DNA from 4 places in the Sporacetigenium mesophilum DSM 16796 genome. Region 2 is predicted to be linked to each of the others. Evidence: riboswitches for the same ligand, from Rfam matches in the RefSeq annotation. Region 2 holds a riboswitch; each other region holds the start of a gene.
The links. A riboswitch is a leader RNA that binds a small molecule or an ion and turns the genes downstream of it on or off. The one in region 2 is predicted to bind thiamine pyrophosphate.
Positions count from the first base shown of each region.

Region 1: another riboswitch for thiamine pyrophosphate. It lies ahead of thiD (bifunctional hydroxymethylpyrimidine kinase/phosphomethylpyrimidine kinase); the one in region 2 lies ahead of BS62_RS14710 (thiamine-binding protein).
Region 3: another riboswitch for thiamine pyrophosphate. It lies ahead of thiW (energy coupling factor transporter S component ThiW); the one in region 2 lies ahead of BS62_RS14710 (thiamine-binding protein).
Region 4: another riboswitch for thiamine pyrophosphate. It lies ahead of tenA (thiaminase II); the one in region 2 lies ahead of BS62_RS14710 (thiamine-binding protein).

Region 1 is NZ_JCANUR010000009.1:79,817-83,033, reverse strand. It holds gene BS62_RS08990 (acyl-[acyl-carrier-protein] thioesterase) at 1-20, opposite strand, end outside; gene BS62_RS08985 (zinc-ribbon domain-containing protein) at 292-456, shown strand; gene BS62_RS08980 (DUF2278 family protein) at 547-1,374, shown strand; TPP riboswitch at 1,405-1,515, shown strand; gene thiD (bifunctional hydroxymethylpyrimidine kinase/phosphomethylpyrimidine kinase) at 1,587-2,396, shown strand; gene thiM (hydroxyethylthiazole kinase) at 2,389-3,189, shown strand; gene thiE (thiamine phosphate synthase) at 3,182-3,217, shown strand, end outside.
Region 2 is NZ_JCANUR010000031.1:4,909-8,125, forward strand. It holds gene BS62_RS14700 (patatin-like phospholipase family protein) at 1-391, shown strand, start outside; gene BS62_RS14705 (TatD family hydrolase) at 406-1,167, shown strand; TPP riboswitch at 1,222-1,327, shown strand; gene BS62_RS14710 (thiamine-binding protein) at 1,402-1,692, shown strand; gene BS62_RS14715 (ABC transporter permease) at 1,667-2,434, shown strand; gene BS62_RS14720 (ABC transporter substrate-binding protein) at 2,439-3,217, shown strand, end outside.
Region 3 is NZ_JCANUR010000001.1:368,268-371,484, forward strand. It holds gene BS62_RS01815 (superoxide dismutase family protein) at 1-445, opposite strand, end outside; gene BS62_RS01820 (spore coat protein) at 652-1,110, opposite strand; TPP riboswitch at 1,252-1,362, shown strand; gene thiW (energy coupling factor transporter S component ThiW) at 1,448-1,948, shown strand; gene BS62_RS01830 (DUF3892 domain-containing protein) at 2,025-2,258, shown strand; gene hutG (formimidoylglutamase) at 2,400-3,217, shown strand, end outside.
Region 4 is NZ_JCANUR010000013.1:25,063-28,279, reverse strand. It holds gene BS62_RS10760 (ABC transporter ATP-binding protein) at 1-481, opposite strand, end outside; gene tenA (thiaminase II) at 482-1,150, opposite strand; TPP riboswitch at 1,240-1,339, opposite strand; gene BS62_RS10750 (hypothetical protein) at 1,521-1,679, shown strand; gene BS62_RS10745 (ABC transporter permease) at 1,741-2,487, opposite strand; gene BS62_RS10740 (ABC transporter ATP-binding protein) at 2,487-3,143, opposite strand.

The DNA of each region.
Region 1 (3,217 bases), on a different contig from region 2:
AATTTTGATAAATCGCTCACTTTAATGTCTCCTTATATATATATAAATTTACTGAATATAAACTCCAATAAATACATTTTACACCATATTTATGTCTATAAACAAAGGTATATGTCAAGATTTATATTTTTTTATTATCTATTGTATAAGCTATTTAAATATGATATTCTCATAAAGTCAGTAATTCTCGTAATTACTATTACTGGATTTGAATTGAAAACAACTTCCTCTTTCTAGAGTATTTGTTAATCAGTTTTTAAATCTTAATTCTAAAGAAGGAGGAATGTTAAAATGGCAGATAAAACTTTAAGTTGTAAAGATTGTGGAAAAGATTTCCTTTTCACTGAAGGAGAGCAAGCTTTCTACCAAGAAAAAGGATTCGAAAATGAACCACAAAGATGTCCTGAGTGTAGAGCAGCAAGAAAACAACAAAAAAACAATAACTTCAGAAGATAGTTATATAAACCCTATGAGAATTCATTCTCATAGGGTTTTGTTTTTTTGTAAAGAATATATTTGAATAAAACATATTAAAGGAGAAATCTTATGCCTATTCCTGTATATTCTATATGTAAATCAAAGGGACGTACTATTGGTAATATATGTTGTGAAACTACAGATAAGAAAGGTCAAGTATTAAAGGATAATATAGTCTGCAGATTTAAAGATATAAAAAAGGGATGCCATTATCATTTTAAAATTAAAGCAGAAAAAGTTAACATAAAAAATAAAGAATTTAAATTTGAAGATAGAGAAATTAATATTAAAATTAGTATTATGTCGCGTGGAAGTGCCAAATCAAAGGAAAAAAATATAAATAGAACACTTTGTATTATAAAAGAAAATCTAATAATAAAAGATAATAAAAAGTTTTCATTAGAAGCTTTGTCTAACTTAGATTATGGTATAAAAGTATTTGACTATGAGGAAAATGAAAATAAAAAAAGCAAAATTTCATTAGATTATATTAGAAGTAATTTATTTGAGATGAATGAATTTAAAGGTTTTTCAGATACTAACGAATTAAATGAAAATATACATAAATATATTACGGAATGTAGACAAAAAGATGCTGATATATATATATACGGAGATGTCTACCCTGTAGATTCTGAAGATGCCATATTACCAGATAACGATAAAGAAAGAAAAATAAAACTTAGACGTTTAAGTCAATATGGACCAGAAGGGATGCATAATATTCATATGAATCAAGGTAATAAAGAAAGTAAGCATTTATCAGATAATGGGGTTTATCAAGATGGTGGAGTTTTAATTCATTTTAAGTTAGAAAATAGATGGAGTGCTATTTTTACTAGATTTGAAAGCCAATGTATAAAAACTAATAATATTGATGGGTGTTGTCAAAATTAAATCATTATGTTAGAATGAAATAAAATTTAATAGTATTGCTAGGGGTGCTGGGTAGGCCAGCTGAGATAAAGATCCTATAAAATCTTTGACCCTTAACCTGATCTGGATAATGCCAGCGGAGGGAAGCTATGTGATCTTATATTCGTATACAGGCATAAATTCCATACTGGGATTTATGCTTTTTTTTATTTTTAGAATTTGGAGGGAAGAATATGAAAACTGTATTGACAATAGCAGGTAGCGACAGTAGTGGAGGGGCAGGTATACAAGCAGATCTAAAAAGTTTTGCTGCAAATGGAGTTTATGGATCAAGTGTTATAACAGCTATTACAGCTCAAAACACTACGGGGGTATATGATGTTTATCCAATTCCATCAAGTATAGTTAAATCACAACTTGAAGCTGTATTTTCAGATTTAGATATACAATCTGTAAAAATAGGGATGGTATCAGATATTGATATTATGAATGTAATAAGTGATGCATTAATAAAGTACAAGCCTAAGAATATTATATTAGACCCAGTTATGGTCTCAACAACAGGACATACTTTATTACAGCAAAATCAAATAGATTCTTTAAAATCTAAATTATTTTCACTAGCTACAATTATAACGCCGAATATTAGTGAAGCTGAAGTTTTATTAAATAGAAAAATTAAAACTTTTGACGATATGAAGTCAGCATCATATGAATTACATAAAAAGTATAAGTGTTACGTTTTATTAAAAGGTGGGCATTTTCCAATAAAAGATGGAGAAAATGTAAAGTCAGTAGACGTTTTATCAAATGGGGAGATGTTTGAAATGGATTGGATAAATACAACATCTACCCATGGAACAGGATGTAGCTTATCATCAGCTATTGCTTCAAATTTAGCAAAAGGACAATCTATTTCTAAATCTATAGAAAATGCAAAAAAGTATGTAAATAAGGGTATAGCTAATTCTTATAAAGTAGGTAAAGGAAATAATCCTATTCATCATTTTTATAAATATTGGGGGGTTGATAGTAATGAATAATTTAACAAAGGGATTGAGTTTAATAAAAGAAAGAAAGCCATTGGTTCATCACATTACAAATGTAGTAACAGTAAATGGTTGTGCTAATATGACATTGGCAATTGGAGCAGCACCTGTTATGTCTAATGAAATAAAGGATGTAGAAGGCATAGTATCTATAAGTAGTGCTTTAGTTATAAATACAGGAACAATAACTAATGAAACTTTTGAAGCTATGATAAAAGCAGGAAAAAAGGCAAATGAATTAGGAATACCTGTAATATTAGACCCTGTAGGAATAGGGGCAACTAAATATAGATTGGAAGTAAATACAAAACTAATAAATGAGGTGAAATTCTCAGTTATTAGAGGAAACTACTCAGAGATAATGACATTAGTTGGAATAGATGGGGGAAGAGGTGTAGATGCAGAACTTGGAGCTTCACTTGATGAGAAAAGAGTAATAGAATATTCTCTAACAAAGAATGTAATATTATGTGCTAGTGGGGCAGTTGATTTTATTACAGATGGAAATAAAAAAGCATATTGTAAAAATGGTACATCGCTTTTAAGTGAAATAACAGGGACTGGATGTATGTCAACGTCACTAATTGGTTCATGCCTAGGAGCTTCTATAAACAGTTTTGATGCAGCAGTTTTAGGTACAACTATTATGGGTATTGCAGGAGAATATGCAAGTGAAAAATTAGATGGCAAAAGAAAATTAGGATCATTTAATCAATATTTACTTGATGGTGTAAGTACTTTAGATGAAGATATATTTGTGAAAAGAGGTAATATAGTTTATGAGTAGTAATTTAGATTACACATTATACCTTATA
Region 2 (3,217 bases):
AGACAATCAATATTTATATGGAGATGCTCCTTATGAACCTGACATAAATAAGTGTTTAATAGGATATGATGAATCTATGAAAAGAATTTCAAGAAATGATAAGGTATTTATACTTTCCATGAAAGAAGTTGTAGAATTTTTGAAGAAAAAAAACTTACCTTATACAATACATGGAAAATCTTATTGGCTTAGAGATTTTGCTTATGAAAAAATGCCAACATATGATAAGATAAAATCAGAATGTTACAAAAAACAAAGAATAGTAAAAGATAATGCAAGAATAAGCAGAAAAGACTATCATGAATTAGACGGTATTAGACCTGCTATTTATATAAAAAAATTTGAAAGATGTATAGGGAAAGGAAGTATATACGACCCTTACATATTATAAAATAAGGGGGATTTATGTATATAGATGCTCACAATCATTTAGAACTTTATGAAGATAAAATTACAGAGGCTGTAGATTGTATAAACAAAAACAATATATTGACTTTAGCTTGTTCGATGGATATACAAAGTTATATAAAAAATAAAGAAATATCTAAGAAAAGTAATTTAATAATACCAACCTTTGGAATACATCCAAACAATGCAAATAACTACGTTAATTCTTTAGAAAAACTAGATGAGTATATTATAGAAACTCCGATTATAGGGGAAATAGGCCTTGATTTTCACTGGGTTGAGGATAAAGATACTTATCCTAATCAAATAAAGGTGTTTGAGTATTTTTTAAAAAAGGCAAAAGAGTATGATAAGGTTATAAATGTACATACAAAAGGTGCAGAAGAAAAAGTTTTAAATTTACTAAAAAAATACGATGTAGGGAATAATACTATAATTCACTGGTATAGCGGGGATATAAGTTACTTAAAGAAGCTCATAAATATGGGATGTTATTTTACTGTAAGTGTAGATATCCCATATTCAAATTTAACTCAAGAAATAGTTAAATATATACCTATAGATAAGCTACTTGCAGAAACCGATGGTCCTACAGCATTGGAGTGGGTTAATGGAAAATACGCAATGCCTAGTTATATAAAAAATGTCTATAATGACATTTCCAAAGTAAAAAACATAGATGAAAATGAATTGAAAATACAAATAAAAAGCAATTTTGTAAAATTAGTCAAAGATTTACAAATAACGCCTTTATTATAATGAACACTTAATGTATAATAAAAATTAGAAAACATTTTATAACAAAAATTTACAAAAGTATATCGGGGGAGTCGGTTAACCGTCTGAGAGGAGATTTAAAATCTCGACCCTTGAACCTGAATTGGGTAATGCCAACGGAGGGAGATAAAAATTTGCTAAATTAAGTAAGTTTAAGTCTTATCCAAAGTTGGATAAGACTTTTTTGTTGATAAAAACTAAGAAGAGGTGACTTAAATGGTAATAGCAGATATAACAGTTATGCCACTAATACCAGCTATTAGTGAAGAAGAAGTTTATAAAGTAGTAGATGTAGCAATTGATTATACTAGAAACAGTGGACTTGAACATGAAATAGGGGCTATGAGTACTACTGTACAAGGAGAATTTGATGAAGTATTTGATCTTATAAAAAAAGTTCACAAAATACCTTTTGATTTAGGAATAGAAAGAGTTATAACAATGGCTAGAATAGACGAAAAAGTTGGTGGGCTTACAATAAATGAAAAACTTAAAAATCATAGATAAAACTAAAGATAATATACTTCCTGTAATTTTTATACTAACTATTATTGTTATTTGGCAATTTGTTGTAGAGTTTAAAAATATTCCTCAGTACTTAGTTCCTACGCCTTTAGATATTATAGAAGTTTTTCAAGAAGATTTTGATACTCTGAAATATCATACTTTAGTAACTATTTATGAAGGGGTAGTCGGATTTATATTTGCTGTAATATTTGCATTTTTACTTGGGATAATTATGGACTTTTTTAAGATAGTTAGAAGATGCTTGTATCCCATACTTGTAATATCTCAAACTGTACCAACAATTACAATAGCTCCATTACTTATAATATGGTTTGGGTTTGGGTTATTACCTAAGATAATAGTAGTTACTATAACTTGTTTTTTCCCTATAGTTATAAATTTTGTAGATGGACTAGAAAAAATAGACCAAGACTACATAAACTTATTTAAGACTATGAAAGCTAATAAATGGCAAATATTTTCGCATCTTAAACTTCCAATGGCTATGAATAATTTCTTCTCTGGAATAAAAATATCTGTAACCTATATGATTATGGCTGCAACTATTGGAGAATGGCTAGGAGGAGATAAGGGATTAGGAGTTTATATGGTAAGGGCAAAAAGCGCTTATGCCTTGGACAAAGTATTTGCATCAACTATTATAGTTGTATTTATTAGTATAATGTTTGTTTTATTAGCAGAATTTCTCAAAAAAATATTCGTATATTGGAATAAGGAGTGATCATATGTTTAACAAAAAAATAATATCAATATTAGCTACAACAGTATTAACTGCATCTCTTTTATCAGGATGTACAGGTAAAGATAATAAAGAAGCTTCAGATTTAGAAAAGGTTAAGGTAGTATTGGATTGGACTCCAAATACTAATCACACAGGGTTATATGTTGCATTAGAAGAAGGATATTATAAAGAAAAAGGGTTAGATGTTGAAATAGTACAACCTGCAGAAAGTACAGCACCTGTACTTGTAGCTACTAATAAAGCTGACTTTGCTATAAGTTATCAAGAGGAAGTTACATATGCAAAAACCTCAGAAGACCCACTACCTATAAAAGCTATAGCAGCTGTAATTCAACATAATACTTCGGGATTTGCTTCTCCTAAAGATAAGAACATTGTTTCTCCAAAGGATTTTGAAGGAAAATCATATGGAGGATGGGGATCTCCTTCTGAAGAAGCAGTTTTAAAAGCTGTTATGGAAAAAGAAGGATCAGACTATTCTAAGTTAAAGCTTGTAAATATGGGTAATGATGATTTCTTTACTGCAACAAAAAAACATATAGATATGGCATGGATATTTGAAGGTTGGACAGGAATAGAAGCTAAATTAAAGGGTCAAGAAATAAACTATATACCAGTTAAAGACTTAGATCCAGCTCTTGACTATTACACTCCTGTTATTGTTTCTAGTGAAGATAACATAAAAAATAATCCAGAAATGGTTAAAAAGTTTTTAGATGCTACATCTAAAGGATATAACTATTCTATAGAAAATCCAGAAGA
Region 3 (3,217 bases), on a different contig from region 2:
TAACTCCACAAGCAAGTCTCTTACCGGCATTTCCAGCAGGTTGACTTTTGTTATCATCTGGGCTTTGATGGATAATAACAGCTTTTCCTATAACATCTTGAACCTTAAATTTATTAGTGAAGAAGCACATCATTGCAACTCCATTATTTGAATATAAAGTAGGGAAGTCTCCTGCATGATTTCCATGAAGTTGATTATTTGGATTCCAGTGACCACCAGCACTTGTGAAAGGGTCGTTAGGATCTCCTATTTCACAAGTTCCATTTTCATGAAGATGAAAACCGTGTGGTCCTATTGGAAGATCGCCATTTGTTCCAGGTTTATATTCTGGCAAACCAGTTACCCAAACGCAAACCTGAACCCCTCCTTGTACATCCATAAAATACACATTACCTTTTAGATTCGGAGCCAAAGGCCCACCATTTAAAAGAGCATAAGCTAACATAATTTATACACATCCTTTTATAAATAGTTACTCATAATAATAATATGCTTGTCATAATTATTGTGTTACTTAATTTAGGACAAATTAGAACTGGAATTATGAGTAAAAAGGAATGTAAAAATTAAAGTATATATAGCTTTGAATAATAAAAATTGGATTGTTAAATAAAAAAGGAGCCATAGACTAAACTATGGCTCCTTTTTTATTTAAGATGGATTGTAGAATCCTCTTGATTTCATTTCGTTAAATAATGTTTCTGCATGATTTTGCTCTTCTTGTTGTATATGTTGTAGTTGTTGTCTTATTTGTGCATCAACTGATTCTAAAACAGCATTATTATAAGAACCTGAAACGTGTTTTTCAGTACTTAAAGCATCATCTAGAAGTTGTGCATCTGTAATTCCTAGACTAGCTTGCATGTTTGATAAATCGCCTTGAGGGCTATTATAGCTTGCAAATATACTTTGAGGGTTTTCACCATTTGAAGTTAATATATTTGTTAGTGTAGTAGCATGTTGTTGTTCTTTTTGAGCAAGATTTTTAAATGTTTGCTTTAATTTTGGGCAAGAAGCCATTGCAGAGTATTGTTCATATTTTCTTATACATAAATACTCAGCATTTAAATTATCTAAAAGTAAACTTTTTTCTTTATTAGTAAGTGCCATACAAAAAACCTCCTATGTAAATATACTTATATATAGTATCGGCATATTATAAAAATTATATTTACTAAAATTATCAATTTATAAAGATTATATATATATTTTCTAAGATATTATGGTATAATTACTTTATAAAATTAAATAAATATAACACAGGGGTGTTGGATAGGCCAACTGAGAGTAAGAACCTTAATTCTTTGACCCTAATAACCTGAACTGGGTAATGCCAGCGTAGGAAGTTGTTGTTGATGGATATTATTATATAATGTGCTAATTTAAACACAAATCCTATGGGTTTGTGTTTTTTTATTTGAAAATTTTGAAGGGAGAGATTTAACAAATGAAAACAAAAAAATTAACTTTATCTGCACTTTTGATAGCATTAGGGGTAATAGGAAGTAATCTTATTTTTATACCTGTAGGAGCAGCTAAGTGTTTTCCTGTTCAGCATACTATAAATGTATTAAGTGCTGTAATATTAGGACCTTGGTATGGGGTTGCTATAGCATTTTGCACTTCGTTACTTAGAAATGTGTTGGGAACAGGATCTCTAATGGCTTTTCCAGGAAGTATGGTTGGAGTATTTTTAGCTGGGATACTATATGCAAAAACAAAAAAAGTGAATTTTGCTGTATTTGGAGAAATATTTGGAACAGGGATACTTGGAGGATTATTAGCATTTCCAATAGCCAAATTTGTATTAGGTAAAGAAGTCGCTGCATTATTTTTCGTAACTCCATTTTTAATAAGTACTATAGGTGGAAGTTTAATTGCTTACTTTATTATTAAATATTTTAAAATTACAAAAAGTGTTGATATAAGAGAAAACGCTAAGATTTAATATAGTTATAAAAAATAGAATAATAATAAAATATCTTCTAATACTAAATATAAATAAGTATAAGGGAGATGTTACCATGAATGATAAAACAAAGATAGTGAAAGTTAGAAAAAATAATCAAGGAGACATAACTGATGTTATGCTACAAGATGGAAATGTATATGCAATAGAGGATGCTATAATGATGGCCAAGGATCATCGTATAGAGGGTGTAAATGTAGGTAAGGCTAGAAATGGAAGAGAGTATTTAAGAAGCAATCCAAATGAAGACAAAAGCGATAATCTAGATAATATTCCAACATTTGAATAGTTATCCTAAAATACCACATTTACTCAATGTGGTATTTTTTTATTATTGAAAAATATATAAAATTAAACTACTATTAATGATAGATAATATTCATAAAAAATATACTAAGCATCTTAGCATAACATAAAACGGGAGGATACCATGTTTAGCTCAAACTATAAGATAACAGAAGATGAAGTTTGGAAAGGTAGAGTAGATAGTGAAAGTAATTTTGATGCATTTAGATGGCATCAATGGGTTAAAAATATCGACTTAAGAGAAAAGTTAATCCCATACGATGGTAAACTAGGCTTTGCATTTATAGGATTTTGCTGTGATGAAGGGGTTATGAGAAATCAAGGTAGAGTAGGAGCTGCTAATGGCCCTTTAAGTATTAGAAGGGAATTAGTTAATCTGCCTTGCTGGTTTTCAAAAGATGTTAAACTTTTTGATGCAGGAAATATATTCTGTGAAGATTGCACCTTAGAAGAAGCTCAAGAATTACTTTCAAAAGCTATAGAAAAGATTTTAAGTTTAAATCTTTTTCCAATTGTTTTAGGTGGGGGCCATGAAGTTGCCTTTGGACATTATAACGGATTATTAAATCATTTGTTAAAAACTAATGAAAAGCCTAATATAGGAATAATAAATTTTGATGCCCATTTTGATTTAAGACCATATCCAAATGGTGGAACATCAGGAACAATGTTTAGACAAATAGCAGATATATGCAAATATAAAGATATAGATTATTCTTATCTTTGCGTTGGAATACAAAAACGTGGGAATACAGTTGAGTTATTCAAAACAGCAGACAAGCTGGGAGTTAAATATATATGGGCAAAGGATATTGCAGATAGCGGACATTGGAATGTAATAGATAAAATAGATGATTTTATGAAATCAAAAGAGCATATTTATATGACAATATGTACTGATGTATTTTCATCAGCTTTTGCACCTGGTGTAAGTGCACCACA
Region 4 (3,217 bases), on a different contig from region 2:
CTAGTGATGAAAATGGCTCATCTAACAAAAGTATTGAAGGATTATTTACTGTAGCTCTTAAAAATGATGCTCTTTGTCTCATACCACCTGATAATTCATGGGGATATAATTTTTCAGTACCTTTAAGTCCAAAGTCTTCAAAATATGTAACTGCTATTTTTCTAGCTTCTTTCTTTTTATAACCATTTAACTCAAGCCCCACTGTTATATTGTCTAGGATATTTCTCCAAGGCATTAATGAATCTTTTTGAGGCATATATCCTATAATGTTTTTGTTATTTTCATTATATATTTGTACACTACCCCTTTGTGGTTTTAGTAGTCCTAAAATCAGCCTAAAAAGAGTACTTTTTCCTGTACCACTAGGTGCAATAATTGTAATAAACTCATTTTTATCTATGCTAAAGGATAAATCATCAATAATAACTTTTTCTGAATCCTTGTATCTAAAATATAAATTGTTAATCTCTAATGCCTTCATCTAAATAACCCAACTTTCTTTTTTATAACATCCATCCCAAAACATATATTCATATTTTGAAGAAAGGATGAATAGATCTTCTAGTTTTTGAAGTTGTCTTTCTGGAAGTCCTTCAGCAAGTCTGTCCATTAATTTTATACACCAATCATTTTGCTTATTGTATTCTTCATCTGCATATGTAAGTATCCATTCTTTATAAAGTGGATGCTCTAATGCTTTTTTGTCTTTAGCTAAAGTTTTACCAATAAAGGCATAACTCCACATGCAAGGAAGCAATACCGCTACTAATTCAGCTAATGATCCTTGGTTAGATACCTGAAGCATAAACTTAGTGTATGATAAGTTACTTGCATTTGGCTTTGTATCTTCAAGTTCTTCTTTAGTAATTCCAAACTTCTTTGCAAATTCAACATGTGCATCCATCTCAATATTCACTATAGCATTTGCACATTTTGAAAAAGCTTGCATGTCTTCTAAAGTATCTGATTTAACCATCCCTAATGCGAAAATTTTTATGTAATCTATTAAATAAACATAGTCTTGCTTAACATAAAAACTAAACTTATCATCTTCTAATGTACCTTGACTCAGCTCTTTAAGAAAAGGATGCTCCAGGTATGATTCCCAAATAGGTTTAGCTTTTGAAAATAATCTTTGTGAAAATTGCATAAAAAAACTCCTTCCAAAGGTATTTGATATACCATCGAAAGGAGTTTATAATCCATTAATCATAAATCTAAAAAGCTAGATTTAACTTATGTATTATACTATAACTTCCCTTCGCTGGCATTATCCAGTGCAGGTTCAAAGGGTCTGAATAAATTCATCTCAGCCATAAGGGCTCCCCTAGTACGCATCTTGATTTTATACTTTTTTAATTTTTTTGTCAATATATAATAAATTATGTATAAATTAAAGACAAAGTAAGTATTACATATATAACTAAATATAGTCTTCATAGTTAAATAATAACTAGATTTTTAAGCTATTTATATAGACATAATAATACTGTATAAAATAATAAATAAGGAGTGATATTATGTTTAAAATGTCTAATTTAAAACCCGAAGAATTAAAAGAAGTAAAAAAAGCAGAACAACAATTACAAGATAAATTAGGAAAAGATGTTGCGTTAATTGCTTGGAAAGATAAAGATAAAAATGATATTAGAGATAATAATAAACAAGGACTTGTTTAAATAATTAAATTTTATTGATGACTTATTAATATTATTTTAAGGAGCTAATTTTTATATAAAACTAGCTCCTTAACTGACATCTTTCATTGTAAAAACTTTTATATGCTAAGTAAGTTGCTATTAAAGTTGATATAGATGATGACGATACTATCATAAATGTAACCATAATTTGAAATTTAACTGCTATTATAGGAGATACCCCACCTAAGATTAACCCTGTCATCATGCCCGGAAGAGAAACTATTCCTAATGTTTTGGCTGAGTCTATAGTTGGTGTTATGGCAACCTTAATACACTCTCTTAATATATCTTTAGAAGCCTCTTTAACGGATGCACCTAAGGATAGTTTAGTTTCAACCTCTGCTCTTCTTAGATTAAAGGAAGTATTTAAATTCTTGTAACTTAATCCAATAGCTACCATGGAATTACTAATTATCATTCCTGATATAGGTATTATTTCATTAGGTTTAAAATTTATAACCCCTGAAAAAACCAAAATATATATAGTTATAATTGAACCTATAAATATTGAAATAAATGATATACCAAATACATTTTTTATATCTTTACCTCGCTTTACAATATTTAGCGATGCATTTACACACATAATCAATATTAAAATCATTATAACTATTGGGTTGTCCATTCCAAAAATTATGTCAAGTATATATCCAACAGCGACTAATTGAATTACCGCTCTTATTACACTTATAATTATTTCACTTTCTAATCCTAATTTCTCCTTGTATGATATTGCTATAGGTATAAACATAAGACAAGATGCTACTATTAAAGATGTTGTACTCATTATACTATTTCCTCCACTTTGCTGATTCGTCCCTCTGATATAACCATTCTTTTATTAAAAATAGATTTGCTTTGCTCTTCGCTATGGGTTATCCATAATACTGTAACACCACTTTGATTAAGTTCTTTTATATATTCTTCAACTTTGGCTTCATTTTCTTTATCCAAAGATGCAGTAGCTTCATCTAATAATAAGATCTCAGGAGTATATATCAAGTTTCTTATAATTGCAATTCTTTGCATTTCTCCACCAGATAGTGAATTTATATTTTTTTCTAAATAACTTTCATTTAAATTAAATTTATCTAAAAGTAGGACTAATCTACTTTTATCTACTTTTTTGTTTCTAATTTTAAATGGAAATTCTAAATTATCATATACGGTCTCACCAAATAAGTGTGGAGTTTGAACACAGTAGCTAATAGATTTTCTTAATTCTATTGGATTATAACTTGTATAACATTTTTCTTTAAAATAAATATTTCCACTTGTTATAGGTATCAAATCTGCACATATTTTTAACAATGTACTTTTTCCACTTCCTGATTTACCAACTATAGATATACAATCACCCTTATTTACATCTAATGATATTCCTTTTAAAACTTCTGTATTACCGGAGTTATAAGTAACTTCTTTTATGCTAAGTATTTTCATGCTAATTCTCCTTTTTAGACTACCATTTGTTGAAATGTATTTCACTTGAATCAAACTCATTTTTTCTTTTTTTG